2 regions of the Hafnia alvei genome follow, and region 1 is predicted to be linked to the other one. Evidence: riboswitches for the same ligand, from Rfam matches in the RefSeq annotation. Region 1 holds a riboswitch; the other holds the start of a gene.
What was found. Region 1 has a riboswitch for cobalamin ahead of AB3Y96_RS04960 (cobyrinate a,c-diamide synthase). Riboswitches for the same ligand answer to the same signal wherever they lie in the genome.
Positions count from the first base shown of each region.

Region 2: linked by a shared signal. The riboswitch ahead of btuB (TonB-dependent vitamin B12 receptor BtuB) and the one ahead of AB3Y96_RS04960 (cobyrinate a,c-diamide synthase) in region 1 are both predicted to bind cobalamin.

Region 1 is NZ_OZ061315.1:1,040,265-1,056,182, forward strand. It holds gene AB3Y96_RS04885 (dihydroxyacetone kinase subunit DhaK) at 1-510, shown strand, start outside; gene dhaL (dihydroxyacetone kinase subunit DhaL) at 512-1,156, shown strand; gene AB3Y96_RS04895 (HPr family phosphocarrier protein) at 1,209-1,475, opposite strand; gene AB3Y96_RS04900 (dihydroxyacetone kinase subunit L) at 1,495-2,142, opposite strand; gene AB3Y96_RS04905 (dihydroxyacetone kinase subunit DhaK) at 2,148-3,164, opposite strand; gene AB3Y96_RS04910 (class II aldolase/adducin family protein) at 3,294-3,950, opposite strand; gene AB3Y96_RS04915 (BglG family transcription antiterminator) at 4,019-6,082, opposite strand; gene AB3Y96_RS04920 (PTS galactitol transporter subunit IIC) at 6,137-7,537, opposite strand; gene AB3Y96_RS04925 (PTS sugar transporter subunit IIB) at 7,630-7,908, opposite strand; gene AB3Y96_RS04930 (PTS sugar transporter subunit IIA) at 7,905-8,429, opposite strand; gene AB3Y96_RS04935 (DMT family transporter) at 8,732-9,709, opposite strand; gene AB3Y96_RS04940 (AraC family transcriptional regulator) at 9,808-10,629, opposite strand; gene AB3Y96_RS04945 (Dps family protein) at 10,757-11,311, opposite strand; gene AB3Y96_RS04950 (GHMP kinase) at 11,475-12,338, opposite strand; gene cobD (threonine-phosphate decarboxylase CobD) at 12,331-13,410, opposite strand; cobalamin riboswitch at 13,539-13,735, shown strand; gene AB3Y96_RS04960 (cobyrinate a,c-diamide synthase) at 13,885-15,249, shown strand; gene cbiB (adenosylcobinamide-phosphate synthase CbiB) at 15,249-15,918, shown strand, end outside.
Region 2 is NZ_OZ061315.1:122,824-138,741, reverse strand. It holds gene AB3Y96_RS00665 (DUF413 domain-containing protein) at 1-182, opposite strand, end outside; gene hdfR (HTH-type transcriptional regulator HdfR) at 305-1,138, shown strand; tRNA gene AB3Y96_RS00655 (tRNA-Trp) at 1,314-1,389, opposite strand; tRNA gene AB3Y96_RS00650 (tRNA-Asp) at 1,444-1,520, opposite strand; rRNA gene rrf (5S ribosomal RNA) at 1,607-1,723, opposite strand; rRNA gene AB3Y96_RS00640 (23S ribosomal RNA) at 1,844-4,752, opposite strand; tRNA gene AB3Y96_RS00635 (tRNA-Ala) at 5,003-5,078, opposite strand; tRNA gene AB3Y96_RS00630 (tRNA-Ile) at 5,210-5,286, opposite strand; rRNA gene AB3Y96_RS00625 (16S ribosomal RNA) at 5,360-6,902, opposite strand; gene murI (glutamate racemase) at 7,330-8,190, opposite strand; gene btuB (TonB-dependent vitamin B12 receptor BtuB) at 8,135-10,039, opposite strand; cobalamin riboswitch at 10,103-10,310, opposite strand; gene trmA (tRNA (uridine(54)-C5)-methyltransferase TrmA) at 10,429-11,532, shown strand; gene AB3Y96_RS00605 (YijD family membrane protein) at 11,610-11,999, opposite strand; gene fabR (HTH-type transcriptional repressor FabR) at 12,021-12,683, opposite strand; gene sthA (Si-specific NAD(P)(+) transhydrogenase) at 12,927-14,327, shown strand; gene oxyR (DNA-binding transcriptional regulator OxyR) at 14,310-15,236, opposite strand; gene AB3Y96_RS00585 (glutathione peroxidase) at 15,388-15,918, shown strand, end outside.

The DNA of each region.
Region 1 (15,918 bases):
GCGGCGCAGTATAAAAAATATGATCTTTCTCAGCTGCAAAACCTAGTGATTAAGGCGAACTTTAATACTCGTACGATTGGCGTCGCTTTAGATGGTTGTGCGTTACCGCAGTCCGATTCATTTAATTTTAGTTTGGATGACGACGAAATCGAAGTTGGTATTGGCATCCATGGCGAGCCGGGGCTCTACCGCCAAAAATTAACGACGGCAGATGAGATTGTAGACGTCATGATCGATCGCCTATGTCAGGACAGACCCTTCCAAGCAGGTGATCGCCTGTGCGTCGCTGTAAATAATTTAGGCGCACTCAGTAATACAGAATTGCTCGTGATTGGCCGCAGGGTTGGCATAGCGCTGGAATCGCGTGGCTTAGAAACCCACGACGTGGTTATTGGTCATTTTTGTACATCGCTAGAAATGTCTGGTTTTTCTATCAGCCTAATGTTGCTTGATGAGGAACTACAGGCTCTCTATGACATGCCGCATTCCACGTTAGGTTGGAGTAAATAAAATGAATACCTCACAGTTAAAGCAAATGATGTTATCAACCGCGCAGCAGATGATTGAGCGCGAGCCCATGCTGACTGAATTAGATCAGGTGATCGGCGATGGCGATCACGGTATAGGCATGAAGCGAGGGTTTTCGGCGCTGGTTAAACTCATTAATGACCAAAATTTTCAGCCACTAAACGTCGGAGAGTGTTGGGTGCAAATGGGGACGACGCTGATGACGTCTATGGGCGGTGCTTCAGGAGCCGTATTTGGCACATTATTTCGCGCAGGAGGCAAAAGCTTAGCTGGCGAAACAGAATTTAGCGCTGTCTCATTAGCACGTTGGCTGAATCAAGGGTGGCTTGCGGTGCACGCGCGTGGAGGCGCTAAGCCTGGAGACAAAACGATGGTTGACGCGTTAGCTGCAGCGGCAGAAGCTGCGAACTCAGCGCAATCTTTACCGCTGGACGAGGCGCTATCCCGCTGTGCAGAGGCTGCAGATCAAGGCGCTGAAGGAACTAAAATGATGGTGGCATCTTTTGGCAGGGCAAAAAATCTGGGAGAGAGAGCAATAGGGCATTGCGATCCGGGGGCGGTATCTATGGCGCTTATTCTACGATTTATGGCGCAATATGCCGAGCAATATGCCGAGACTGAAAGGTGAGATGATCAGACCTTATGCTAACGGCCACGCGGCGTGGCCGTTAGCGCTTTGCTTAGTCAAACCCAAAGCCACGTGCAAAAAGCTGCTTTAACTCCTGCATGGCATGCTCTTCATCTTGTCCGTCACAGATAATCTCTACCTGAGTGCGCCCCTTAATCCCTGCGCCAAGAATTCCCATAATGCTTTTGGCTTTGATGGTTTTTCCGTTATAAACCAGCTCAATACGTGATTGAAACTTTCCCACGGCTTTAGCAAGCACCCCTGCGGGTCGGGCATGAATACCGGTTTGATTACCCACGATGACGATTTCTTTTAGCATGGAAAAATCCTCTTTATCGTTAGTCTTGAGCTAAATAATCATTAGCAAACGTGCAATACCCGCTAATTAATAGTTGGGCAACATAGGCACCGGGATCAAGCAATGACCGCGAACGTTCCCCGTGTGTTGCGGCGCGTCCATGTTTTGCTATTAGCGTGGTGGTGTTTTGTACTCCCTGCTTTGTTTCTTCATAGGCTTGGTAGGCAAGAGAAACCCAATCCTGTGTCTCCGCATCTTTCCCGTTGAGAACACAGACTGCGGGGAATAGGCCATCAAGGAACGTCTTCTCACCAAGCTGAGCCTTACCTCTGTTTTGCACTCCGTTGTAAAAGGCCTGAAACAAGACGCCAAAATCTTCGCTGTTGAGTCGGTTTTTTCCTTTAAATATTTTACCCACCTCAATAAGGCCGGCGGCCATTAAGGTTCCCATGGTGGAAGGGACTGAGGACGACATCGTTTTCCCCGCGAGGTAGAAAAATTTCCCTATATCAGTTTCATCACTGCGAGATACTGCATGATAGGCGGCGCTGAAGCCGTCGCTCATGGTGAGGCCAAGATCGCCATCACCGACGATGCTATCCATTGCAATCAACGTTTCTTTTTGGGCCGACATAATATTCGCCCATTGAGCAAACAGTAATTTAAGCTGGCTGGTTGTCAGGCGCATGTTTACTATTTCCCCTGAAATTGCTTAAACATGGGCGTATTAGCTTCATGTAGCAAAAGCTGTTTTAGTTCATCATCTACGCGCATTAAGCTGATTGATAACCCAGCCATCTCCATGGCAGTGGCATATTCTCCAACATAGGTTTTGAATACTATGATTCCGGCATTCTTTAGCGTTTGACAGGCCCTGCCATAAACTAAATAAAGCTCTTCCAGAGGCGTTGCGCCGAGGCCATTGATCAGGATGGCAACTTCATCGCCCGCATGAAGCGGATAATCGGCAAGTAGGTTACTCATTAATTCGTCAACAATACTGTTGGCTGGCAGTTTCTCTCCGCGGCGAATACCGCTTTCGCCGTGAATACCAATGCCGATTTCCATTTCATCATTGCCAATATGAAAGCTCGGTTTGCCTACGCGAGGAACGATACATGGCGAAAGCCCAACGCCGATGGTTCTGATGTTATCGCAGGCTTTTTGGGCAATACGCTGAACGTTGGCTAAATCCAGCATTTGTGCGGCAGCTGCTCCAGCACATTTGTACGCAAAAAAGATACCCGCAACGCCACGGCGGCGGCTAGGCTCGCCAGTAGATGCTGGTGGGCAAGCGATATCATCACCAGCGATGACGGTAGCTGTGACAATATTGCTTTCGAACTCAGCCATTTCCGCGGCCATATCAAAATTAAAAATATCGCCGTTATAGTTGCCATACAGATAGAGTACGCCTGCGCCTGAATCGACAGCCTGCGTGATTGATAAAATTTGCTCAGGATTAGGAGATTGAAAAACATCGCCAACGCCACAGCCGTCTAGCATACCTTTACCCACGTAGCCAAGAAAAAGGGGTAAATGTCCAGAACCACCACCGGTAACGATGGCGACTTTGCCGGGATGTTTATCGGTAGAAACTAAACAATGCAGATCGTTATTAACAAAATTAAATTTTTCGGCATGAGCAAGATAAATTCCATTTAATACTTCAGGAATAAAGTCTTCTGCTGAGTTGATGAATTTTTTCATATTGTTTCTCAATGGAGTTAAAACAATAATTGCTATTGTTATATTAAATAGCCTGCGCGATAGAATAGAGCACAGGCTAGTGCCGGCCTGGTGTTGGCAGGAAGTAATATATCTATGCGAAATGCTTAATTAGAATTTTATTTCTTTAGGGTAAGCCCAGCTTTGTAATTCGTGAGGTGGGAAACTTTCTGGCTCTTTTCCGCCGTTGACGAGTAATGCATGGTAATAGATTTCAGCCATTTCCTCGATGTAAGCCGATTTTAATACGGCCTCATACGGCTCTTTATCTACCCCGATAGCGCCGTGTTTTTCCATTAAAATCGCATCTGCACGTAAAATGGGCTCTATAACACTGGTGGAAAGTGCAGGCGTTCCGGGTCTGCCGTAAGGTGCAACAGGAATAATTCCATCTTTTAAGTTTAAAATTGCGCATTCGTATACGATCGCGGGGATCGGTTTATTTAATACTGCAAATGAGGTGGCATAGATTGAATGAGTGTGAGATATGGCAAATATATCTTCACGCGCCTTATAAATTTCAATGTGCATGAGGCATTCGCTAGTAGGACGAAGACCAGACTCACTCTCAATAACGTTAGCATTAATATCCATAACGACAATGTCGCGTGGTGTGAGTACAGACTTATCAATCGTTGTAGGGGTAACGAGGATATATCCTGTCTCTTTATCTCGAACGCTAGAGTTTCCGGCCTTATGTTTGCATAGCCCCCATTGCTGAGCCAGTTTGGCCATTTCTACAACTTGCTTTTTATGAACGTCTAACATGATATATATCCTATAGTCAGAATGACGGAGGTAATGGCGAAAAATAAACGCCACGAGATATAACAAAACTAAGAATAGACAGATAGATGCTGTAATAACGCCTCTTTATTTATCGAGCTGCGGATTTTTTCTCCGCCCTCATTAAACTCAAGAAATTCGTTAAGTTGTGCTAGCGCTTTTAGGTGTTTTTGTGGGTTATTGGTTGCAAGCACAATAATGATGTCGGCTTGCATATAACCTGCAATGCTAATTTTCTCTGGTAAGCGTAGGAGGGACATGCAGGTTTTATTTACGCCGTCATCCACGCCAGCATGAGCAATAATGAGCCCCTCAGCCAACATGATATATGGCTGCTCAATAGAAATTTTGTTAAGCATAGTGGTTATGTAACGGGGTTCTAGCAGGTTTTGAGTCAGCAATGGGGATGCTGTTTTAGCAATGGATTGCTCCCAAGACAACGTGTTTGTATCCTGAAAACAAAGGTGTTCATCACACAGCAGTTCACTTAGCGATGGTGTTTCAGAGGTTAAGGAATGAGGCTGACACTCGGAGCTGCTTTCATCGTAAATGTAGCTAGTCAGCTCTTTTTGTAGACCTTTTTTATCATGGATTGTGCCGTATTTTTCAAGTATCAATAGAAGTTCTTCCACTTGGATAATATGTGGGTCAACCCCCTGTAGTGAGCTAATGACTTGATGCCGAAATGTACTTTTATGAAAGCTGTTAATCGCAGGGTCTACGACGAATAAAATTTTATCTGTTTTAATAAAAGTCGTGGAAAAAACGACGTCATAATGGCGAGAGTATTTTTCAAATTCTCGGCGCGACATCATTTCGATAAAATGCAGCTCTGGTAATAAAACTTGTAATGTTAAATAAAGATAAGTCGAGACAGTCGCACTGTTTTCACTAACGACAATGGCTGTTTTTTGCATTTTTATGTTGTTAATAAGCCCTTCGCGTGTGAGCCATCCACCAAATAATACAGTTAAGAAAGCCACCTCTTCATTTGGTACTTCACAGTGTAATATTTTTTCGAAAGGCAACACTGCGCGGCGTACCATCTCATGTAGATGGTTAAATTCTTTCGCAACTAAGTCATATACGCTATTGGTATTGGTGAGATGGTAGCGAATACGGTAATAAGCAGGCTTCCAATGCTGATAAATTTTCTCGATGAGCTCACTCTTCTCTTTGATTGTAATGCAGCTGATTTTTTCAAAGTTATCCACTACCACAACCACGCTTTCAAGCAGCAGAGTGTCTAAATGAAAATATTTATCTGAGATAGTTTGAATGTTAGAGCTTTGGATTATTGCCGTTAGAAATATATGTTCATTGTATTGATTGATTCCCATTTTGTGAATGATGTTTTGCATAAGTTTAAAATCACGACCGTGGGTGATTTCGCTGTAAGTGTCAGGAAGTAATTCTACTGTTTTTCCAAGTTTTATCCGATGTTGGATAAAACAAATAAAATAGATTAACTCTTGTAGTTGCTGGTCGGTAAATTGAATTTTTAGACATTTTTCTATCTCGCTAAAAGTATTGCCGACCTGTTCAATGTATTCAGAGATAACATTGTTATATTGTGCAATGATATTTTTAGATACGGGTAGTATGAGGATTTTACGCAATGTGCTGAGAAGCAGATAGCGCTTTTTAATTTCCTCTCCCTCAACGTGGTATCCTTGTTCACGGTTATAGTGAATTTTTAAATTATATTGACTAACACTGGATTTAATTTTCTTAATATCGTTGATGATGGTGTTTTGGCTAACGTTAAGTGCTGATGTCAGGTGTAATAGAGATAAACGTTCTGCTCTGGTTAACAAAAAGAAAATAATTAACTCCCCTCGCTCTTCCTCTGCGAAAAGATAGCGATTATTAAATACGACATCTTCTTGGTGTCGAAATTTTTCGATCACATGCTTGGGAACGTGAAGTTTACCTGTTTTTAATCGAGTGATAGTTTCAACGTGGTGTGACTCAAGGTAATCATTTATTTTTTTAATTGTGTAGCTTAATTGCTTGCGCGTCAGATTAAATTCAGACTCAAGCGCTACACCCGTGATACTAGGATCGCTCACAATCGCGTCAAGTACGGTGAAGACACGTTTATCAACAGCCATAATGCAAGATCCTCGTATGTTAGGGGTGACTTCAGCGCTCTGCCTTTTTAGTTATTACGCCTCTGGTATCTGTTCTGCTTCAATATTGGTTGTTTCTTGGTCTGTCTCTTTTCTTAATTCCTGAGCATAGAAAAAGTAGCTACATGCCCAGAACACAGCTAACAACAGAGGGACAAAGCTGCCTTGCAATAGCTTGAATAAAAATGAGAAAGCATAAGTAAAGACAGGGCCATCAATGGAGCTATTGGAGATTAATTGTCCAGCAGGGATATCAATAGCCTTAGTTGCGAGCCCTAACTCTGTAATCATCGGAGCAAACTGAGTGCCAACAAACAGGAAGAATGGAATGCCAATAATACTGAGGATCACCATACGCAAAGTATTGCCCTTGGTAACCAGATAAGCGGGCACAATTAAGGCAATATTAATGATTCCGGCAAAAGGCAGTATCTTGTTTCCAGGTAAAATAACGGCCCAGATGAGGGTTAATGGAATAGCAACAATCACTGCAAACCAAATTTCGCTCGCGCCGCCCATAAAGGGCCAATCAATACCGATAAACAGTTTTCGACCTGAAAATTTGTTATTCATGTAGGTACTAATGGCTTCGGATATTGGAGACAGCGCTTGCATGAACAGCTTTGAAATCATAGGGAATAACATTAAAGCAGTAGCTGCTTGTACCCCAAGCATTAATGTTGCGGCAAGACTGTATCCGGCAATAATTCCGAACATGATGCCTAGGAGAAAACCGATAGTATGGTTTTCAGCAAATACCCCCACTTTCTGGCGTAAAGCTGCTGCATCCATAGGCTTGTTTAATGCTGGAATTTTACGCAGCAGTAGGTCGAAGGGATAATAAATGGCGCCAAAAAAAACCATCCTATGGGTGCAGGTTACGCTGGGGATCCCGGTCAGCTTTTCTATTCGATGTTGATGAATATCACCCGCATTCAGTTCCATGACTATCTGGAATGCGGCAATGAGAAATGCCAGTGCTAAGCTCCAACCACTGCCAAATATGGGGGTAGTCACGCTGATAACGATGAATGCGGTGAATATTTTGCCCCAAACGTTCCAGAGGTCAGCATTAAACGTGTTGGTTTTATTGCACATAAGCATCAGGATATTAACCCCAACCTGTAACGGGAACATGGCAAAGGCATAGGGCCAAGCCCATGAGATATTCGCCATGGTTGTCCAACCGCCATCAATGATGCTTAACTCGAGCCCTGTGCGTTTCATCATCGTTTGTGCCGCAACACCAATAGCTCCGACCATAAAACTAATCAGCATACTCATGCCGACGAAAGCCACGCCGAGGGTGATAGCCGCCGATGCTGCATCCTTAAACTTCATGCGTACAATTAAGCCCGCAATTAGCATAATTAGGGGAACGAAAACTGGTGCACCTAGAGCTAGAATATAATTTATAATTGTACTGAGAAAGTTCATCGCTTTGCTCCGTTACTTTATGTTTTAATTAATCCTATCGTTTATTTGTTTTGCTGATTTTTGTTAGAAAAAAATCTCGCCCGCCAATATGATTACTTACATGCGTCAATTATTTTTTGTAACTCAGCCTCCATTCCGATGCCGGTGAGAAATGCAATTCCGTTAATTACAGGGATAGGGTATTTTTTATCTACTTTTGTAATGGCAATATACGCGAGGCTATCCTTGATATGTGTGTCGAGTGATTTAAGGTCAATAACTTCTACGTTAATATCATTAAGGTTTTTTTCTTTTAATAGTCGGGAAACTTTACTTGCCACGGTTTGTGATGTTGCTACGCCGCTTCCGCAAGCGACAATGATTTTTTTCATTTTATATTTTCCTCGTTATTAATTGTAATGGCTGATTTGAGTAGTTTTACTAAAGAGGCTGGTGTTGGCGCTTGATTCATTTCTTGAATGAAATCTTCATCACTTAAACACTCCATTAGCGTTTGTAAGAGTGTAATGTGATGATTTTTATCTATAAAACCGAGAAGAAAAATGAATTTAACCTGAAGTTCATTATCGTCATTTGCCATTTCATGCCAGGCAATTTCATCGTGCAAGCGTGTCACGCAAATAAATGGCCTTATCACATGCTCGGTATCCGTATGTGGTAAGGCTACGACATAGGGGTGAGTGGGGAGCGCCGTAGGGTACAGTTTCTCGCGTTGTTTAATAGCCGATAAAAACGAATCGCGTACATAGCCACGGTTTTTTAATGAGAGAAAGATTGAATCAAAGTAATCACTTTGATGTTGAAAAGAACTCTCTATAAAAGTGAGTTCCTCGAAAAAATAGGCATCGGGATCTGAATGCGTATCGATATTATCTATAGCCGCTATTGTCATAAAATTAGCCTTACTTAAAAGCTAGGAGTTGTAGTGATTCTAATCATCCGAGTTAACTATGACGAATAGTATCGATAACAAAAAATGCCCTATACATTGGGCATCATATTAATTCGTGGAAGTTTGATCAGGTTCACTGATTTATAATCAGTAAACTTAAAATAAAGGTTGGATATGTAATTTATGTCACAGAATAGATTTTAAAGGAAAAGAGTTTAGGGGAGCAAACGTCCCCTAATTTTCTTCAGTCAAGCCAGATTATTGCAAAATGTTGAACTGTTGAAATACGCTTAATAAATACTTTAGCGACTCCCACCCGACGTTTGCAGCGGAACTATCACCACCGGCGTTGGTTTCACTTTCATTGCGCTCATCACGCCAATGACCAAGCACACCACTCCGGCCAGCGTTAGCAGCGGTGGCCATTCATGCCGCCAGATAAAGGCATAGCTAAGGCCTGCTAGCGTTTCAAAGACGATCAGCGGCCCCACTTTAGCGGTTGGCAGGCGTTGGCTGGCTTGATTCCAACACAGCGTTCCCAGCCATGAGCACAGCAAACCGATGGTCAGCATAAGCGCAATAAATACCGCAGGACGCGGGCCAAACGGCATAGGAAAATCATTGGCGGTTATGGCGGAGTGCCCCCAAACCAGCAAATACCCTATGACCGCCAACGGCAGCGTCACTAATCCCTGCGCGGTGGCCCACGTCGTGGGGCTTTTATCGGGATGTGTGCGCAGCCAGCTTGCGTTGCGCATGGGATACCACGTCCAGCACACCACGCCGATGAAGGCCAAGATCAAACCGGTGACGTAACGGAACATATCAGTGGGTGCGTGTGCGCTCTGTAGCTCCGCCACGTTGACGCATCCCAATCCTAAAGCAATTAACAGCAGCGAAGGGGCCAGATGTCGCCACGATAATTTTCCGTCTCGATGGCTGTATTTCAGATTTGCGCTCACTGAAATCACCACCGGCAAGGTGCCAATAATCATGGTGCTGACCGGTGCGCCCGTGCGTTGGATCGCGCTGGCTAAGCAGAGGTAATAGATGAAATTTCCCACGATGGTGAGCTTAAGGGCTTCAACCCAATCGCTGCGCAGAAGCTGCCGTAGGCGGTGGCGATCGTGCCACGCCAGCGGGAGCGCAATCAGGCCAAAGGCCAGATAGCGACCGACGGATTGCAAGCTGGCCGGATATTCCGGCACGATGAGCGGCCCAACGAAAATCAGCCCCCACATTAGCCCCGCCGCCAGCGCGTAAAGCACGCCTATTAACATCTTTCTTAACTCTTAAAAGGGATTATGCAGCAAGTCTAGAAGGTGAAAGGAAAAGCGTCTTGTAGCAGATTGCTGTTTAGGTAAAAACAGCTAAAAAATTAACGTACCTGCTTTTGATAGCGGGCGGGCGTGACGCCGTAAAAGCGGCTAAAAGCACGGGTAAGATGGGCTTGATCGGTAAGACCAACAGCGGCGGCGACCTGGGCGGGCGGTAAGCCTCGGGTCAGCAGATTTTTAGCCTCATACAGTCGATAAGCCATCAGCATTTGTTGTGGGGTAACGTGATACTGCGCCTTAAACTGACGTAAAAAATGATAGGGACTGAGGTCGACCAACTGCGCCAATTCGGGCAAAGTCATGCGCCGATCTAAATGGGCGCGGAGATACTCTTTTACCAGTGTAAAACGCTGAGGTGCATCAAGCTTAAGCGTCTGCGGCGCTCTTGCCCAATGGCGCGTTAATGTCAGCAGTTCACTCAGCAAGCTGGATTGTGCGAGGGGCTCATCGTTTTGCCACAGGGCGTTTATTAGCGAAGTGGTTGCTCGGGCAAACTGAGGATGATGATTCACCGCGTCGTTAAACCACCAGTCAGATTCACCGCTCACCTCGGCCAAAATTTCGGGCGTGAGATAAATCATGCGATAGCGCCAGCCACCTTCAGTACCCGATTGGCCTGTGTGCAGCTCGTCTGGGTTCATCAATACCAAAGAGTCCGCGGGTGCAACGTGGTTTGCGCCACGATAGCGAAAACGCTCGGCACCATACTCAATCGCGCCAATGCCATAGGCTTCATGCGTATGCGGCTCAAATTCATGATGTTCAATATGCGCTCGATACACCTCAACGCCGGGCATGTGGGCGAAGTGCTTAAACTGGGCGCGATCTCGATCATCGATAAATTGGTTTGGAACGCCGTGCATAAGAAGTCTCGGGTCTACAGACGATGGCAATGAGCGGGGGATGAGTAGTAACTATAGCGGAATTAGAGGCGCTGAAAATAAAAAAGCAGACCTAAAGGCCTGCTTTCGTGTTTATCAACGGGAAAAACTAGTGACCAGAAGTTTGTGATTGGCGGCAAGCTTCAAACAGGAACCACACGCGGCGTTCGGTTTGATCTACCCAGTTTTCAATCAGGCTGGTGGTTGAAACATCATTATGTTCGCTACACACCACATGCGCTGCGCGCAGTTCTGCGGCCAGCAGCTTGTTGTCTTCACACAGCTCGGCCAGCATATCAAGCGGCTCAACGTAATCGGCGTTGTTATCTTTAATGCGCTGCATTTTAGAGATCTGGCCGATAGAGTGCAGGGTCATACCACCGACTTTACGTACACGTTCAGCAATATCATCGGTCATTGCGAATAGCTCTGCGCCTTGTTCGTCCAACAGCAAATGATAGTCACGGAAGTGTGGTCCGCTCATATGCCAGTGGAAGTTTTTAGTTTTTAAATAAAGCGCATAGATATCAGCAAGGATGGCGTTCATTGCACCGCTAATGTCTTTGGTGGCCTCAGCGCCCAAATCACTTGGGGTGGCTAGAGGAGTGAACTGACGTTTTTTTGCGTCACCGACTTTGCTTTTTTCCAGTTTTGGTGTGCTCATCTTTATCATCTCCTAAAGGTCTTGATAGATTCACAAATTGCCGTCTAGTAACTGTTTAGTACCGAGTCAGTATAGATCATCCTCACAAAATTAGAGTTTTATATGTATGACAATTACGTCTTATCATGTACGTGAATGTGTACGCTTTTGGCAGCCATGCCGATCAGCGTACGCCCCCTAAGGTGGTACGCAGCAGCCTAACGTGTGGATAAAAAACAAGAATATTGTTTACGCGCATCGCGTGAATTATTTTCTCTGGGTCATGAAGGTGCGTATCGAGCAATAAACCCACCACGCTGCCGCTGTGTGCGACGTTCAAACCGAATAAATCGTGCTGCTCAACAATTTCTACAATGTCATTAAACGCCGGTTTGGGCAGCAAAGCCTGGCTGGCTTGGGCGCTTAACGTGGTGGCTGCGCCAATTTTATGGCGGTTATTTTCCCTTATACCTTCAGTGAGCAACTGATGCGCCTGTTTCAACTGCGGCGCATATTCTTGCAACAGCGTTTGGCGCGGGCGGCGATGGTAGTCTTCGGTACGCAAGCAATCAGGGCTTTCCAACAGCAACATATCCCACTCAGGACATCGATTGTGCAGCGGGGTTTGCGTCAGTGCCTGTTGGTGATCGAACAGCGTCGGCGCTTGAAAAATCGTGCTGTCGGTCGGTTCAATGCCAACGCACAGCGACGCTAATTCTTTTTCAGTTAGCTGCATACCAAAGTGACGAGCGGTCGCTATTGCACAGGCGGCGATGTCTGCCGTGCTGCTGGCCATCCCTTTTGCCACGGGAATAGAGGATTCAAACTCAATGCGTAGCTCGGCTTCAAGCGAAGAGGGCAACGACAAATGCTGTAATACCGTGCGCAATACCAAGCGCATTCGCGCGCGCTCGGTGGGCAGCGGTGTTCCCTCGCTTACCGCCACCGTGCTAAACCAATTGACCGGGCAGGATACGAGCTTTTCGCCGCCTTGGATCCAGCCTTGAATTAACTCACCGCACGACGCGGGGCAGCGAGCTTCAGCCATGATGCAGAATCTGGGTTAGAGCGCTAATAAGGCGGTCGTTGTCCTGCGGGCTTTTAATTGCCACGCGATAATAATTGGCGTTTAGCCCCGGATAGTTGGCGCAGTGTCGGATCAAAATATGGTGTTTCAATAGCGCCTGCTGCAGTGCAAGCTGACTGTCGATACAGCGTATAAAGATGTAGTTAGCGACGGGACGCCATACTTTCAGCCGTGGCAATGCTTCTAACGCAGAAAATACGCGAGGTTGCTCCTGTGCCAGCCAGCGATGAGTGGCTTCAATATAATGGGTATCCTGCAAGATAATTTCGCCCGCCAGCGCGGCAAACGCATTGATTGTCCAAGGCTCCCGTTGCTGTTTCATTTGCGTCACTAACGCCGCATTTGCGCTAACCAAATAGCCCAAACGTAGCCCCGGAATAGCGAAAAACTTGGTTAATGAACGCAGCACATACAGCTGAGGATATTGTGCTAATAAAGGAATAAAGCCGGTTTCTGCAGGAACGAAATCGAGAAAGGCTTCATCAAGGATCAACGCAATATTCAGCGCACGGCAGCGGTCTGCGATGGCTAAAAGCAGATTTTTATCCGGTAGTAATCCGGTGGGGTTATTGGGCGTGCATAAAAATAGGCAATCGAGATCGGGTGTCAGCGCGTCGAGAATACGCACGTCAGGCTGAAATCCGTCTTCTTCATGCAAAGCATAATCAACAATGTCGCAGTTGATCCGCGTTAGCGCACGGCGATACTCAGCAAAACCGGGCGTTAATAGCAGCGCTTTGGCGGGTTTCAGCTGGTTAATTAACGCAAAGATCAGCTCGGTTTCACCATTGCCTGCCATCACCCATGATTCCGCGCAGGCATGGTGCTGAGCCAGCGCCGCGTGCAGTTTTCGATATTCCACGTCAGGATATTTTTCAGCCACCGACATTTGTTCGATGATGGCGTGCTTAAGTGACTCAGGCATGCCAAGCGGATTAATGTTGGCGCTGAAATCGATGATGTCATGCGGAGAAACGCCCAGAGTAAGCGCGGTTTCTAGCACGTTACCGCCGTGCTGACTGCTGATGGCCATAGGTATCCTCGCTGGTCCCTAAAAAGTTGAGATATGTTAACTCATTCACACTCCATTCTAGGCTTTTGTTGATCTCACAATGGGTATATCTGTGATGAATGCTTTAACTTATGTACCCAGATCATATATAGAAAAGTATAAATACAGGTTTTTGACGTGCTGTAAGGACGTCAGGAAGGAGGTGCGTATTGTGAGAATACAATTCCTCCGCAGCCCCCGCTGCTGTGATGCCGACGAGCCCACAAGACGCCACTGATGAATATCGGGAAGGTGTGGGTAAGGATGACGCTAAGCCAGAAGACCAGCCTGTAAAATCCCAACATTGGGATATCAACATCTATTTCAGCTCCTTCGGTGGGAAGTGAGTTGTCATTCTTTCCCTGCATGCTGCGCTTTTGCCGCCGTGCATCGAGCTGCTATGACAACGCAAAGCCCGCCCGCAAGGACGGGCTTTTTTGTTTGGCAGGCGGGTGAATGAAGGCATTTCTTATTGGTGGAACCGGTAGCGGATGCGGTAAAACAACGCTAACACTTGGACTGCTCCGAGCTTTAACGCGGCGCGGTTTGCGGGTGCAACCCTACAAAGTAGGCCCTGACTATATTGATACCGGCTGGCACAGCGCCGTTTCTGGCGTTGCGTCGCGCAATCTCGATGCCTTCATGCTGCCTCTGCCCACCCTAAATTGGCTCTATAACCAACATGCTCAAGCCGCCGATGTGGCCGTGATTGAAGGGGTGATGGGGCTATACGACGGCTATGGCACCGACCCCAACTATTGCAGCAGCGCCGGCATGGCCAAGCAGATTGGCTGCCCGGTTATTTTAGTGATTGATGGTAAAGCCGTTTCAACCTCGGCGGCAGCTACCGTGATGGGATTTTGTCATTTTGATCCGGCGGTGCGTATCGCGGGCGTCATTGTGAATCGCGTCAATAGCGAAACCCATTACCAACTGCTGAAAAACGCGATTGAAACCTACACCAAAATTCCTGTGCTAGGGCGAATGCCAACTCTACCCAGCGTAAGTTTGCCTGAACGCCATCTCGGTTTGATTACCGCTCATGAACAACAGGGCATGGATGCGATATGGGATACCTTGGCGGATAGCCTCGAACAGCATATCGACCTCGACCGTTTACTGGCGTTGAGCGATGTACAACCCGCGCCGCATGCCTGTGCACCTGCGTTACCTGCGCCTGATTCTGGCCGAGGCCTAACTCTTGCGCTCGCCGACGACGAAGCTTTTCACTTTTACTATCCCGATAATTTACAGCTGCTTGAACAGCTTGGTATCAACATCGTGCGCTTTAGCCCATTGCGCGATGCGGCGCTGCCTGCGTGCCAGATGGTCTATATCGGCGGTGGTTATCCCGAGTTATATGGAGAAACGCTGGCGAAAAACAGCAGCATGCGTCAGTCGCTGCGTGATGCGCATCAGCGCGGCGTAGCAATTTACGCCGAGTGCGGCGGGCTGATGTATTTGGGTTCGACGTTAAAAGATCAGTCTGGAAACACGCACGCGATGACCGGTATTTTCCCTGGAGAAAGCCGCATGGAAGGACGTTTAAAGCGCTTTGGTTACTGCCAAGCCACCGCGATGCAGGACAGTTTACTGGCGGCACAAGGGGAAATCCTCCGCGGCCATGAGTTCCACTATTCTGATTTCCATACTGATTTCCCACCTATTTTTCAGTTTGAAAAACAACGCGACGGCGTGACGCAGCAGCGTTGGCAAGGGGGATATCAAATGGGGAATACCCTCGCCAGCTATCTCCACCTTCATTTTTACCAGCACCCAGAAATGCTGAGCCACTGGTTAAAAAGGGGGCAGGCGCTGTGATCAGTTTTTCTGCTTGTTTGGTGGCCTATCTCCTAGATCTGCGCTTGGGCGATCCACCAACGTGGCCCCATCCGGTGCGCTGGATCGGTAATTTTATCAATTGGGTTCAGAAAGGTATCCGCACGCTTTGCCGTACCGAAGGTGCGTTGTATGTCGGCGGTGCATTTTTATGGCTGATTGTGGTTGGTGTGTGCTGGGGGGCGACCTACGCGCTGCTTGAGTTTTTGTCGCAGCTAAACCCGTGGCTCAACTGGCTAGCGCAGGTGTGGATTATTTATACGCTGCTAGCGGGACGTTGCCTGAGTGATGCGGCGATGGGGGTATACGTCGCACTACAAAATGGATCGCTTGAAGAGTGCCGACGCCAGCTTTCATACATTGTTGGGCGCGACACGTCTGAGCTCGATCGCCCGCAGATTACCCGAGCGGTAGTTGAAACGGTGGCGGAAAACAGCGTGGACGGCGTGATTGCGCCGCTTTTCTTCCTTTTCATCGGCGGTGTACCGCTGATGGTGGCCTACAAAGCGGTGAATACCCTTGATTCCATGGTCGGCTATCGGACGGAAAAATACCGCGCTATCGGCTGTGTTTCTGCGCGAATGGACGATCTTGCCAATCTGATCCCTGCTCGTTTGAGCTGGCTGCTGCTCAGCGTTGCCGCTCGCCTGC
Region 2 (15,918 bases), 920 kb from region 1:
ACAAAGAGCTGTTCTTCTTCGGTCTGTGGCTCACGAGTTCCTAAATCGAGCTCGTTAAACGCGTAACCGAAACGCTCAAGTACCTGAGCTTCTTTAATTGTGAAATCGCCGTGGCGTGAAAAACCACGAGGATAATGTTTATTGTCAAAAAAACGATGATTGGTGCTGAAGCTTTCCGCCATCTGACACACTCCTAAATTTTCTTATTGCTGTACCACTTATGGCGCGGAGTATTAGTTAGGCTTGACAACGTGTAAAACAAAACATTTAAATCATCATGATTAATATTTTTATTGGAGAGACAGTGGATAGCGAATTATTAAAAACCTTCTTAGAAGTGAGCAGAACAAGACACTTTGGTAAAGCCGCTGAAACCCTTTATCTAACACAATCAGCAGTTAGCTTTCGTATCCGTCAGCTTGAAACACAAGTTGGAGCGGATCTTTTCACTCGCCACCGCAACAATATTCAGCTAACCGAGGCAGGAGAACGACTCGTACCCTACGCAGAAAAACTAATGGAAACATGGCTATTGGCTAAAAAAGAAGTTCTCAAGAGCCGGCAGCACAAAGAATTATCGATTGGCGCTCCAGCAATGATGTGGGAATCGCTACTTATTTCCTGGCTATCAGGCGTCTATAAACATAAGCCCGAACTCTTGCTTGAAGCCCGTATTGGGCAAAGACATACTCATGTTCGACAGCTGCATGAGCGCCATCTAGACCTACTGATAACAACAGAAATCCCAAAGATGGAGGAGCTATCAACAGAAAAAGTTGGCGAGTTTACACTGCAACTTCTTACAACCGCAGGAGATACAGCAACCGACGATCTTCCCTATATTCGCTTAGAATGGGGGGCAGATTTTGCTCGTTTTGATGAACAGCTCACTAGCAACAATAATCCCCCGATTTTAACTACTAGCTCGATAGCGCTTGCCGAACAGGTCATGAACCAAGCAGGAGGAAGAGCATTTTTCCCAGCTCATTGGCATCCACATCACTTCCAAGTGGATAGTTCGCAGGAAGCCCTAACGCGACCAATATACGCCGTGTGGCTCCACAACAGTGACAGGAAAGAAGAGATTAAGTATTTAACGCAGTCGTTGATAAATTATCATCTAGAGCAGCCAAAGTAATTTTTTGGGCATTGTAGATGCGCCAGTGTTGGGGGCGATAGTATGAAATTGCCCCAACAACTTAGAACATTTATGTAGGCATTTTGGAATATTGCTGAAGGGAAAGTATTAATTTTAAGGCTTTTTTCTGCGCTAAAACGCAAAAAAGCCCTCCGCAAGCGGAAGGCTATTTGTATGGCAGGGGCGGAGAGACTCGAACTCGCGACACCCGGTTTTGGAGACCGGTGCTCTACCAACTGAGCTACGCCCCTAAAGAACGCTTACTATTATCCCTACATTCATCAAGCAGGCATAACATAAATAAGTGGCGGAACGGACGGGGCTCGAACCCGCGACCCCCTGCGTGACAGGCAGGTATTCTAACCAACTGAACTACCGCTCCACCGATTCTTTCTCTCACATCAGCATTCGTCTGATGTCAGTTTGTTCCTGTTATTTTCCGTGTCAGGGAAAAGGAACTAATTTAAAGCCTGAGCAGTTCCCTACTCTCGCATGGGGAGACCCCACACTACCATCGGCGCTACGGCGTTTCACTTCTGAGTTCGGCATGGGGTCAGGTGGGACCACCGCGCTATCGCCGCCAGGCATATTCTGTTATTTGTACCGCTCTCTGTATTTCTACAGCTAGCCATACAAACCAATCTGTTCACAAGCCTACTCTTTGTGTTTTCGCGTCTCTGCGTCTTAAAACACCTTCGGTGTTGTAAGGTTAAGCCTCACGGATCATTAGTACTGGTTAGCTCAACGTATCGCTACGCTTACACACCCAGCCTATCAACGTCTTAGTCTTAAACGTTCCTTTAGGAGACTCAAGGTCTCAGGGAAGACTCATCTCGAGGCAAGTTTCGCGCTTAGATGCTTTCAGCGCTTATCTTTTCCGCATTTAGCTACCGGGCAATGCCATTGGCATGACAACCCGAACACCAGTGATGCGTCCACTCCGGTCCTCTCGTACTAGGAGCAGCCCCTCTCAATCTTCCAACGCCCACGGCAGATAGGGACCGAACTGTCTCACGACGTTCTAAACCCAGCTCGCGTACCACTTTAAATGGCGAACAGCCATACCCTTGGGACCTACTTCAGCCCCAGGATGTGATGAGCCGACATCGAGGTGCCAAACACCGCCGTCGATATGAACTCTTGGGCGGTATCAGCCTGTTATCCCCGGAGTACCTTTTATCCGTTGAGCGATGGCCCTTCCATTCAGAACCACCGGATCACTATGACCTACTTTCGTACCTGCTCGAGCCGTCACTCTCGCAGTCAAGCTAGCTTATGCCATTGCACTAACCTCACGATGTCCGACCGTGATTAGCTAACCTTCGTGCTCCTCCGTTACTCTTTAGGAGGAGACCGCCCCAGTCAAACTACCCACCAGACACTGTCCTCAATCCCGATTAGGGACCGGAGTTAGAACATCAAACATTAAAGGGTGGTATTTCAAGGTTGGCTCCACGCAGACTGGCGTCCACGCTTCAAAGCCTCCCACCTATCCTACACATCAAGGCTCAATGTTCAGTGTCAAGCTATAGTAAAGGTTCACGGGGTCTTTCCGTCTTGCCGCGGGTACACTGCATCTTCACAGCGAGTTCAATTTCACTGAGTCTCGGGTGGAGACAGCCTGGCCATCATTACGCCATTCGTGCAGGTCGGAACTTACCCGACAAGGAATTTCGCTACCTTAGGACCGTTATAGTTACGGCCGCCGTTTACTGGGGCTTCGATCAAGAGCTTCGCCTTGCGGCTGACCCCATCAATTAACCTTCCAGCACCGGGCAGGCGTCACACCGTATACGTCCACTTTCGTGTTTGCACAGTGCTGTGTTTTTATTAAACAGTTGCAGCCAGCTGGTATCTTCGACTGGCTTCAGCTCCATCCGCAAGGGACTTCACCTACGCGCCAGCGTGCCTTCTCCCGAAGTTACGGCACCATTTTGCCTAGTTCCTTCACCCGAGTTCTCTCAAGCGCCTTGGTATTCTCTACCTGACCACCTGTGTCGGTTTGGGGTACGATTCAATGTTACCTAGAGCTTAGAGGCTTTTCCTGGAAGCTTGGCATCAACTACTTCATCACCGTAGTGACTCGTCATCACGCCTCAGGGTTGATAAAAGCACGGATTTACCAATGCTTTCCCCCTACACGCTTAAACCGGGACAACCGTCGCCCGGATAGCCTAGCCTTCTCCGTCCCCCCTTCGCAGTAACACCGAGTACAGGAATATTAACCTGTTTCCCATCGACTACGCCTTTCGGCCTCGCCTTAGGGGTCGACTCACCCTGCCCCGATTAACGTTGGACAGGAACCCTTGGTCTTCCGGCGAGCGGGTTTTTCACCCGCTTTATCGTTACTTATGTCAGCATTCGCACTTCTGATACCTCCAGCAACCCTCACAGGCCACCTTCAACGGCTTACAGAACGCTCCCCTACCCAACAACACCTAAGTGTCGCTGCCGCAGCTTCGGTGCATAGTTTAGCCCCGTTACATCTTCCGCGCAGGCCGACTCGACCAGTGAGCTATTACGCTTTCTTTAAATGATGGCTGCTTCTAAGCCAACATCCTGGCTGTCTATGCCTTCCCACATCGTTTCCCACTTAACTATGACTTTGGGACCTTAGCTGGCGGTCTGGGTTGTTTCCCTCTTCACGACGGACGTTAGCACCCGCCGTGTGTCTCCCGTGATAACATTCTTCGGTATTCGTAGTTTGCATCGAGTTGGTAAGTCGGGATGACCCCCTAGTCGAAACAGTGCTCTACCCCCGAAGATGAGTTCACGAGGCGCTACCTAAATAGCTTTCGGGGAGAACCAGCTATCTCCCGGTTTGATTGGCCTTTCACCCCCAGCCACAAGTCATCCGCTAATTTTTCAACATTAGTCGGTTCGGTCCTCCAGTTAGTGTTACCCAACCTTCAACCTGCCCATGGCTAGATCACCGGGTTTCGGGTCTATACCTTGCAACTTGACGCCCAGTTAAGACTCGGTTTCCCTACGGCTCCCCTATTCGGTTAACCTTGCTACAAAATATAAGTCGCTGACCCATTATACAAAAGGTACGCAGTCACCCCATAAAAGAGGCTCCCACTGCTTGTACGTACACGGTTTCAGGTTCTATTTCACTCCCCTCGCCGGGGTTCTTTTCGCCTTTCCCTCACGGTACTGGTTCACTATCGGTCAGTCAGGAGTATTTAGCCTTGGAGGATGGTCCCCCCATATTCAGACAGGATGTCACGTGTCCCGCCCTACTCATCGAACTCACAACATATGCATTTTCAAGTACGGGGCTATCACCCTGTATCGCCGGACTTTCCAGACCGTTCCTCTGACACATACGCTGATTAAGGTTCTGGGCTGTTCCCCGTTCGCTCGCCGCTACTAGGGGAATCTCGGTTGATTTCTTTTCCTCAGGGTACTTAGATGTTTCAGTTCCCCTGGTTCGCTTCGTTAAGCTATGTATTCACTTAACGATAGTGTGACGAATCACACTGGGTTTCCCCATTCGGAAATCGTCGGTTATAACGCTTCATATCAGCTTACCGACGCTTATCGCAGATTAGCACGTCCTTCATCGCCTCTGACTGCCTAGGCATCCACCGTGTACGCTTAGTCACTTAACCTCACAACCCGAAGGTGTCTTTTTAGTGAACGCGGTTACGAACCGGTTCAAGACAGCATTCAAGATTGCAAAAAATTGAGAGACTGCTTAATACAAACTGTGTCAGTGTGTCTCACAGTTGCTTAAGCTTTCAAATTTCAGCTTGTTCCAGATTGTTAAAGAGCAAAATACTTCGCAGCATACTGTTTCCAATACACTCTGAAGTATGTTTTTGAGACTGAATACTTATTATTTATCGTAAACAAAAGTAATGGTGGAGCTATGCGGGATCGAACCGCAGACCTCCTGCGTGCAAGGCAGGCGCTCTCCCAGCTGAGCTATAACCCCATACAGTCAACAGTTTACCTTTATACATTACCACTCATAGAAGAGTTTAATTCTTTCTCAGACAAGGCGGAGTCATGCAAAGTTTGCTGTTGCAAACGAGGCGTGACGACAACGCAGTATGAGTAAGAATTTGGTAGGCCTGAGTGGACTTGAACCACCGACCTCACCCTTATCAGGGGTGCGCTCTAACCACCTGAGCTACAAGCCTATATAAAGGTATTCTGCTCGTTATTCTTCATCAGACAATCTGTGTGGACACTGCACTTAACGCTATCTTTAGGTAAGGAGGTGATCCAACCGCAGGTTCCCCTACGGTTACCTTGTTACGACTTCACCCCAGTCATGAATCACAAAGTGGTAAGCGCCCTCCCGAAGGTTAAGCTACCTACTTCTTTTGCAACCCACTCCCATGGTGTGACGGGCGGTGTGTACAAGGCCCGGGAACGTATTCACCGTAGCATTCTGATCTACGATTACTAGCGATTCCGACTTCATGGAGTCGAGTTGCAGACTCCAATCCGGACTACGACATACTTTATGAGGTCCGCTTGCTCTCGCGAGTTCGCTTCTCTTTGTATATGCCATTGTAGCACGTGTGTAGCCCTACTCGTAAGGGCCATGATGACTTGACGTCATCCCCACCTTCCTCCGGTTTATCACCGGCAGTCTCCTTTGAGTTCCCGACATTACTCGCTGGCAACAAAGGATAAGGGTTGCGCTCGTTGCGGGACTTAACCCAACATTTCACAACACGAGCTGACGACAGCCATGCAGCACCTGTCTCAGAGTTCCCGAAGGCACTAAAGCATCTCTGCTAAATTCTCTGGATGTCAAGAGTAGGTAAGGTTCTTCGCGTTGCATCGAATTAAACCACATGCTCCACCGCTTGTGCGGGCCCCCGTCAATTCATTTGAGTTTTAACCTTGCGGCCGTACTCCCCAGGCGGTCGACTTAACGCGTTAGCTCCGGAAGCCACGCCTCAAGGGCACAACCTCCAAGTCGACATCGTTTACAGCGTGGACTACCAGGGTATCTAATCCTGTTTGCTCCCCACGCTTTCGCACCTGAGCGTCAGTCTTTGTCCAGGGGGCCGCCTTCGCCACCGGTATTCCTCCAGATCTCTACGCATTTCACCGCTACACCTGGAATTCTACCCCCCTCTACAAGACTCTAGCTGACCAGTTTCAAATGCAGTTCCCAAGTTAAGCTCGGGGATTTCACATCTGACTTAATCAACCGCCTGCGTGCGCTTTACGCCCAGTAATTCCGATTAACGCTTGCACCCTCCGTATTACCGCGGCTGCTGGCACGGAGTTAGCCGGTGCTTCTTCTGCGAGTAACGTCAATCACTGTGGTTATTAACCACAATGCCTTCCTCCTCGCTGAAAGTACTTTACAACCCGAAGGCCTTCTTCATACACGCGGCATGGCTGCATCAGGCTTGCGCCCATTGTGCAATATTCCCCACTGCTGCCTCCCGTAGGAGTCTGGACCGTGTCTCAGTTCCAGTGTGGCTGGTCATCCTCTCAGACCAGCTAGAGATCGTCGCCTAGGTGAGCCATTACCCCACCTACTAGCTAATCCCATCTGGGCACATCTGATGGCGTGAGGCCCGAAGGTCCCCCACTTTGGTCCGAAGACATCATGCGGTATTAGCTACCGTTTCCAGTAGTTATCCCCCTCCATCAGGCAGTTTCCCAGACATTACTCACCCGTCCGCCGCTCGTCACCCAGAGAGCAAGCTCTCTTGTGCTACCGCTCGACTTGCATGTGTTAGGCCTGCCGCCAGCGTTCAATCTGAGCCATGATCAAACTCTTCAATTAAAAGCTTGATTTGCTTAAACAAGTTAAGCGATGCTCGAAAATTAACTTTCGTAATAATTCAACTAAATGAATTACTGCTTGGTCACTCTTCAAGACTTTAATATTTTATCGTCCGAGGACGTTAGATATTGTCTTGTGAGTGCCCACACAGATTGTCTGATAAATTGTTAAAGAGCAGCGAATTGCGAACATTCGTTCCAGCAACTCGGGAGGTGCATATTACGCTTTCCTCCTGAAGAGTCAAGCTTTTTTCTTTTCAGAAATTCGCATTACTGCGATGCTTTTCTCTTCCTCACCGAGCGACGTTTGCGTCGTTGTTCCCGGTCAGTGGTGGCGCATTATAGGGACTTCTGAACGGCTGACAACCCCTAATTTAAAAAAACTTTTCAACCGCGCAAGTTTTCACCGAAAACCACATAAATGAGGATTAAATACTCAATTCTCGTAGTTCTGAGAAACCTAAACGATGCAATACAGGTAAAAGCGCATCGGTATCGCTATTTGTTTCTGTTGCATAGGCCAAATCGTTTTCCGTGCTCAGTGCGTTTTCCTGATTAGCAATCAGCCAAGCGACACGACGGGCTATTGCGGCACCTGAATCAACTAAACGAGTCCCTGTGGGTAATACCGCCGCCAGTTCTTCGCGCAGTAAAGGAAAATGCGTACATCCCAGAACCACCGTATCTGGCGGTTCGGCCATTGACAGCCAAGGTCGTAGTATTTTCTTTAGCACCGCAGGATCAATCTCTTCGCCATGTAACTTGGCCTCAGCCAATTCCACCAGCTCAGCCGAGCCCAGCATTTTGATGTTGCAGTCTTTCGCAAATCGAGCAACCAGATCGTGAGTATATGAACGCTGCACCGTCGCTCTCGTCGCTAACAAACCAACAACGCCGTTGCGCGTCAGCTTTGCCGCAGGTTTTATCGCAGGCACGACACCAACGATAGGGCAATTGAAGCGTTCGCGTAATGCGGGGAGCGTAATGGTGCTTGCGGTATTACAGGCGATGATAACAATAGAGAGAGTATGACGCTTTTGCACTTCGGCAACGATTTTGACAACGCGGTCGATAATAAACGCTTCGTCTTTTTCCCCATAGGGGAATCCCTGATTGTCGAATGCATATATATAGTGGAGATCCGGAAGCAAATCACGGATCTCTTGATATACAGATAACCCACCCACGCCGGAGTCAAAAACCAGCGCAGTGGGTTTAGAAGTCGCTACATCATTAGAAGGTGTAGCTACCGGAGAGATAATATTCTCTACCTGCGGTTTGGTAGCCATAAGCCGTTTCATAATCTTTATCTAACAGGTTGGCGATTCTACCACGAACTGTTAGATGAGACGTAACCGGATAAGAAGCTGAAATATCGACGGTGCTGTAGCTTGGTAATACCTGCTGCGTATTATTGTATTGGGACGTATTGTTATCGTAACGGCGACCATAATATTGATACGAAACATCCATATCGACATTAAACATGGTCCAGTCGAGCTGATATTTAGCCTGTCGTTTGGCGCGACGCGCTAATACTTCATCATTTTTATCATTACGCGGATCTAAATACTGCAAGGTAACCTGATGCGTGAAGATCCCGGTATCAACGCTGCCCGTCCACTCGACGCCTTTAATCGTGGCAGAGTCGATGTTGTCGTAGCTGCCCGCATAGGTGACAGGATCGGAATAATAGGTAATCAGATTTTCAATTTTGTAATGATACACAGACAGACGCCAATCAAGTGGCCCAGTCAGCCCTTCTAAACCTGCTTCCCACTGCTTCGACTCTTCAGGTTTTAAATTAGGATTGGAATCAATGCCGAAACGCGTTGAACCAAATTGCTGTCCCAATGACGGCGCCAAGAATCCAGTGCCATAAGACAATGTTGCACGATAGCCCGGCGTAAATTCCCAACCCGCTGCCGTTTGCCAAGTACCGTGCCAGCCGAACTGTTCATCTTTATCTTCACGTCCAGATGCCTCCAACGTGACATCTCCCAGTTTTTGCTGACCTGTAAGGTATAGCCCAGAATCATCACGTTTATAGCTGTCAGATTTACTGATATCTGAAGAAGTCAGACGCTGCTGCTGCCAATCCACACCCGCACTAATCTGCCCATGCTCTAGGCTATAGGTATTACCCCATTGAATATTACGCTGATCCATATCATCCAGCGTAGTGCCATCGTGATAGCGCCCATATTCACTGCTGTAATTATAAGCTTTTACTTTTTGGTAGCTGCCCGTTAACTGAGATGAATAAGCCCCAGACAAATAGCGCAGCCCCATATCATAAGTGTGATTGTAGGTTTCACTTTCGTTTGCGCTGTAAGCGGGGCTCGACGGTGGGCTACCAAGATCATAGTCACTATTGTTGGTGTAACCGTAGCCACGAGCAAAACCAGAAAACTCGTTGTTAAACTGGTGATCTATACCGCCCCAGAAAGTTTTGGTGCGATAGCCATCGTCATCATGATCGGGTTCGTACGTTGAACCCGGCTGCACGTTAAAGCCTTTGGTGCTTTCATAAGAGCCCGCCAACGTGACTTTGGTGTTATCACCGACTTTTTGACGCACGCTCCCATCGTACTGCTGGAATCCTTTAGAACCGACACCTGCATTTATCTGCGCGCCTTCCTTATCGGTTTGCGTGATGACGTTAATAACCCCCCCCATCGCACCCGAACCATACACGGCAGAGCGTGGGCCACGAATATATTCAACGCGTTGAACCAGCGAAATCGGGATTTGATTGAAATCAGCCGTGTTTGAAATTCCAGGACGAGCAATAGGAATGCCATCCACCAGCACAAGTACTTGGCTTGCGCTGGTCCCACGGATATACATCGATGCACTCTGTCCCATACCGCCATTTTGGGCGATATCGACGCCGGGTAAACGCCGCATTACGTCATTCAGCGTTTTAGCCTGCCAACGATCGATATCATCTCGAGTAACAACATCACTAGGCGCTAGCACGGTGGAAACTGGCTGAGGAAAACGGGAGGCGGTGACAATGACATCGTCATTATTATTTGCGGATGATGATGAAGGTGTTTCGTTAGAATCTTGCGCCCAGCCAGAGAAAGCCGTGACAGACAAAGCTGCCATCAGCGCATTTTTTTTTATAGTCATATAAGAGCATCCAAACTTAATTGGCAGGATGCCGCGAGCCGTGGCGTTAATTCGCGAAAACCACGTAAAGCGACGTGTACCGGCAGGTCTTCGGGCTTAGGATTTGTGTATCAACATGCATTGTTGAATACACACCGGGCGATGACTTCCCATCTGTAATGACAGTGTCAAAATATCGCCGTGACTTCCCCATACCGCTGCGCGTCAGCTCCGGATTCACACCGGATTCCCTTTTCACTCTCCACAGGAGACCGGGTCGCCATGCTAAGTGAAAACGTATTCAGAAGTCTAGACTTCTATGATTCGGATGTAGAATAAGTCACAGAGCTGGACATCATCATTCCATCGCCTACAATCGCCCCTCTATTATTATGCTAACGAGAAATGCCATGACGCCGAACACGCTGCCAACCGATCAATATGATGCCCAACTCACGGAAAAAATTACCCGACTGGCCAACATGATGACCCCGTTTGCGGCACCGGAGATTGAGGCATTTCGCTCGCCGGCCAGTCACTACCGCATGCGCGCTGAATTCCGCGTTTGGCATGATGAAGGCGATCTCTACCACATCATGTTTGATCAACAAACCAAACAGCGCATCCGCGTCGATCAGTTCCCTGCTGCAAGCGAGCTGATTAACCGTTTGATGAACGTGATGATGGATGAGCTAAAGCCAAACCACGTTCTGCGCTTTAAATTGTTCCAAATTGACTATCTGTCAACTATGAACAATAAAGTGGTGGTTTCTCTTCTTTATCACCGCAAACTGGATGATGAATGGAAAGTAGAGGCTGAAGCGCTTCGCGATCGCCTGCGCGCGCAAGGTTTTGACCTGCAGCTTATTGGCCGCGCCACCAAAACCAAAATCTGTTTCGATCAAGACTATGTTGATGAATGCCTGCCTGTTGCTGGCCGCAACATGATCTATCGTCAGGTAGAAAACAGCTTTACCCAGCCCAACGCGGCCGTAAACATTAAGATGCTTGAGTGGGCGCTTGACGTTACACAGGATTCCAAAGGCGATCTACTTGAGCTGTACTGTGGCAACGGCAATTTCTCCTTGGCGCTCGCGCGTAACTTTAATCGCGTGCTCGCAACAGAAATTGCCAAACCTTCCGTTGCTGCAGCGCAGTTCAACATCGCAGCCAACCACATTGAGAATGTACAAATCATTCGTATGGCGGCAGAAGATTTTACTCAGGCGATGAACGGCGTACGTGAGTTCAAACGTTTGGAAGGTATCGACCTCAAAGGTTATCAGTGCGAAACCATTTTTGTCGATCCACCGCGTAGCGGCTTGGATGACGACACCTTGCGCATGGTGCAGGCGTATCCACGGATACTTTATATCTCATGCAACCCTGAAACGCTTAGCGCAAACCTAGAAACGCTGAACGAAACTCATCGGGTCACACGCTTGGCGCTGTTCGATCAGTTTCCCTATACCCATCATATGGAATGCGGCGTGTTGTTGGAAAAACGCGATTAAAAACGATTCAGATTGAAACGCAAAAAGGCAGCCAATGGCTGCCTTTTCTATTTGAATGGTATCTCAGTGGCTCAACATCACTCAGGATCGTGAAAATCTTTTCCGCTATCAGGCTCGGCATTTTTCTTAAACGCCTTAATACGATAGGCAATCCAGAAAACCAACACAATACACAGGAGGGTTGGCATAAAGTTAGAGCCAATTTCTGGGTACTCAACGCGAACAATGGCGCTATACATCAGCAAACCAAGCAGAAAACACGAAGAGGAAAGCATCGGCATACCTTCAGGCATAGAGCAGTTCAGGTAGCGCTGATGCAGGCAATACACTGATAAAATCAGTGCCAGCAGGGGAAATACCGAAAATGATACGGCTGAGCTAAACAGTGCGGCAAAAGATCCGCTGATAGAAAGCCCCGCAACCAATGACAGAATCAACGTTCCCACATCTAAACGACTTTTAATCATGACCAACCCTATGCTTTAAATTTATTCCCGAGCATGCTGCTCTGCATTTTCATGCATATGCGCAATGTGTGCTTTCTCCTGCTCACGACGGTACCAATAATAAGCGCCCTTGGAAATCATCCGCAACTGTAAAACAAGACGTTCTTCCAACAAACGGCGGTGCTCCATATCAATATCTAACGCTTCGGCACCCGCGCTAAATACGATAGTCACCATCGCCTCCGCCTGTGCTTCAGTAAAACTGCGCGGCATGTGATTTTCGATTTCAAGGTAATCGGCAAGTTCCGCAATAAAGTGCTGAACCTCACGCTGCACCGCCGCGCGGAACGCAGCGGAAGTACCGGAACGTTCCCGTAAAAGCAGACGGAAAGCATTCGGATTATTGCCGATAAATTCCATAAAAGTTGCTACGGATGTGCGGATAACGCTGCCACCTTTGGCAATACGCTGACGGGCCTGACGCATTAACTGGCGCAGCATCAACCCACTTTCATCCACCATCGTTAACCCTAACTCATCCACGTCACGGAAATGGCGATAGAAAGACGTTGGGGCAATACCAGCTTCACGGGATACTTCACGCAGGCTCAAACTCGCAAAGCTCCGCTCAGCGCTTAGCTGATTAAAAGCCGCCTCGATCAGTGAACGACGAGTTCGTTCTTTTTGTTGCGCTCTGACGCCCATATTAATATCCGGTTAAATGTAAGTTTCTTTATTCCACCTTCGGCTATTTTTGATTCTGGCGCGGTGGTTTAACGCCACTATATCAAACTTTACCCCAACCACGCTTCTATGACCTGTGACATGTATAGCTAGGATGACAAAAACAAGGCGTGAATTGCCACGAAAAGCGTAGGGATGATTGGGGATGCGCGGTTATTATGTTAAGGTAACGTTGTATTTTTGTATAAGAAAGGCCTACCCTACATGCAACAGCACTATTCTTTTGATGCCATAGTCATTGGCTCAGGTCCCGGTGGTGAAGGCGCCGCCATGGGTCTGGTAAAACAGGGCGCGCGGGTTGCCGTCATAGAACGGCATTTTAGCGTTGGTGGCGGATGCACCCACTGGGGTACCATCCCCTCGAAAGCACTTCGCCACGCCGTTAGCCGCATTATCGAATTTAACCAAAATCCTCTCTATAGCGACAACTCCCGAATTCTTAAATCGACATTCCCTGATATTTTGCGTCATGCCGATAGCGTTATTAATCAGCAAACCCGCATGCGCCAAGGATTCTACGAGCGTAACCATTGTCAATTATTTTCCGGTGACGCCGAATTTATTGATGCCAATACCCTCAGCGTTAGCTACCCAGACGGCACGCGCGATACCTTAACCGCCGACAACATCATTATCGCCTGTGGTTCACGCCCGTATCATCCGTCTGGCGTCGATTTCAAGCATCCACGCATTTACGACAGCGACTCCATTCTGCAACTTAACCACGAACCGCAGCACATCATCATTTATGGTGCTGGCGTTATCGGCTGCGAATATGCGTCGATCTTCCGTGGATTAAGCGTGAAAGTGGACTTAGTGAATACCCGCGATCGCCTGCTTGCATTTCTCGATCAAGAAATGTCAGATGCGCTCTCTTACCACTTCTGGAATAACGGCGTTGTTATCCGCCACAACGAAGAGTTCGAGCAGATTGAAGGCGTTGAAGATGGCGTCATCATGCATCTCAAATCCGGTAAAAAAGTGAAAGCCGATTGCCTGCTGTACGCCAATGGCCGTACAGGGAATACCGATGCGCTGAAACTGGAAAATGTGGGACTTGAAGCCGATGGTCGTGGCCTTCTGAAGGTCAACAGCATGTACCAAACGGCTATTTCACATATCTACGCCGTAGGTGACGTCATTGGCTATCCGAGTTTGGCATCCGCAGCTTACGATCAAGGGCGTATCGCCGCTCAGGCCATTATGCAAGGCGAAGCCAACGTGCATCTGGTCGAAGATATTCCTACCGGCATTTACACCATTCCTGAAATCAGCTCCGTGGGTAAAACCGAGCAGGAACTAACGGCAATGAAGGTGCCGTATGAGGTGGGCCGTGCACAGTTTAAACATCTGGCTCGCGCACAAATCGCCGGAATGAGCGTGGGAAGTTTGAAGATCTTATTCCATCGCGAAACCAAGCAGATCCTAGGGATCCACTGCTTTGGCGAACGCGCGGCGGAGATCATTCACATCGGCCAAGCGATCATGGAACAGAAAGGAGAAGGTAATACCATCGAGTATTTCGTTAATACCACCTTCAACTATCCAACCATGGCCGAGGCCTACCGTGTGGCTGCGTTAAACGGGCTAAACCGCCTGTTTTAAAGCGTCGCACTGCTGTGCCATGACACCTTGCATATGCTCGCGGATCGCTTCCGCGAGCTGTTCATAGCGTGCGCGCAGCGGAGAGCCGGGACGATAAACTAACGCGATAGTCCGCTTCGGCTCAGGCTTATAACATTGCACATAGCAAATGCCGTCACGTTCACGCTCAGGTGGAACCGCTAATGCCGGCAGCAGCGTTATACCGCTCCCAGCGGCAACCATGTTGCGCAGCGTTTCTAGGCTAGTTGCACGGAAATGCGTATCTTCATCTGCCCCAGCTTGGAAACAGAATCCCATCGCCTGATCGCGCAGACAATGCCCGTCTTCCAGCATTAACAAATGCTCGCCGGCCAGTTCAGACATCGCAATTTTATCTTTGTCTGCCAGAGGATGGCCGCTATACACCGCCAGCTTCATCGGCTCATCAAACAATGGCACTTCAATAAATGCCTCTGTTTCTTTGACCAACGCCAAAATCGCGCAGTCCAACTTGCCGCTATCAAGCTGCGCTAACAATTGGTGGGTCTGCGCTTCGTGCAAATACATTTCCAGCTTAGGAAAAGTTTGGTGCAGCGTTGGGATAATCTGTGGCAGCAAATAAGGCGCAACCGTTGGGATCAATCCGATATGCAGCGGGCCGGACATCGCCTCACCCTGCTGGCTGGCCATCTCTTTAAGTACCTTAACCTCACGCAGAACCGTACGTGCCTGATCGACAAGTAATAACCCGGCTTGGGTGAACAGCACTTTGCGGCTAGTTCGCTCCAGAAGCATCACACCCAACTCATCTTCCAACTTACGGATTTGGCCACTCAGCGTAGGTTGGCTGACATGGCATGAGTCGGCGGCGCGACGAAAATGACGATGTTCAGACAACGCCACTAGGTATTCTAAATCTCGAATATTCATATTTATCCTCCGAGCCATGATAGCTCATGGCGATAAATAAGATAGCAATGAACGATTAGAACTATCAAGCCTAAGTGTGAATAATGTCCATCAACGAACGGCGACACGCCAGCATCAGTAATTTTTAATTTAATAATTAAAGGGTTAATCCATGTTTACTAGCCAAGAAGGTAAGAAAATTCCACAGGTAACTTTCCACACCCGTCAGGGCGACCAGTGGATTGACGTAACTACCGATGATCTGTTCAAAGACAAAACCGTTATCGTGTTTTCTCTGCCGGGCGCATTCACCCCAACCTGTTCATCAAGCCATCTGCCTCGTTACAACGAGCTGGCTCCAGTGTTCCATGAAAAAGGCGTCGACAGCATTCTGTGCGTTTCCGTTAATGACACCTTCGTGATGAATGCATGGAAAGCCGATCAAAAAGCAGAGCACATCACTTTCGTTCCAGACGGCAACGGTGAATTTACCAAAGGCATGAACATGCTGGTCGAAAAAGCCGATCTCGGCTTTGGCCCACGCTCATGGCGCTATTCCATGCTGGTTCGCAACGGCGTGGTTGAAAAAATGTTTGTTGAACCTAACAAGCCAGGCGACCCGTTTGAAGTATCTGATGCAGATACCATGCTGAAATATTTAGCACCCGATTTCAAAGTGCAGGCTTCCGTTTCCCTGTTTACC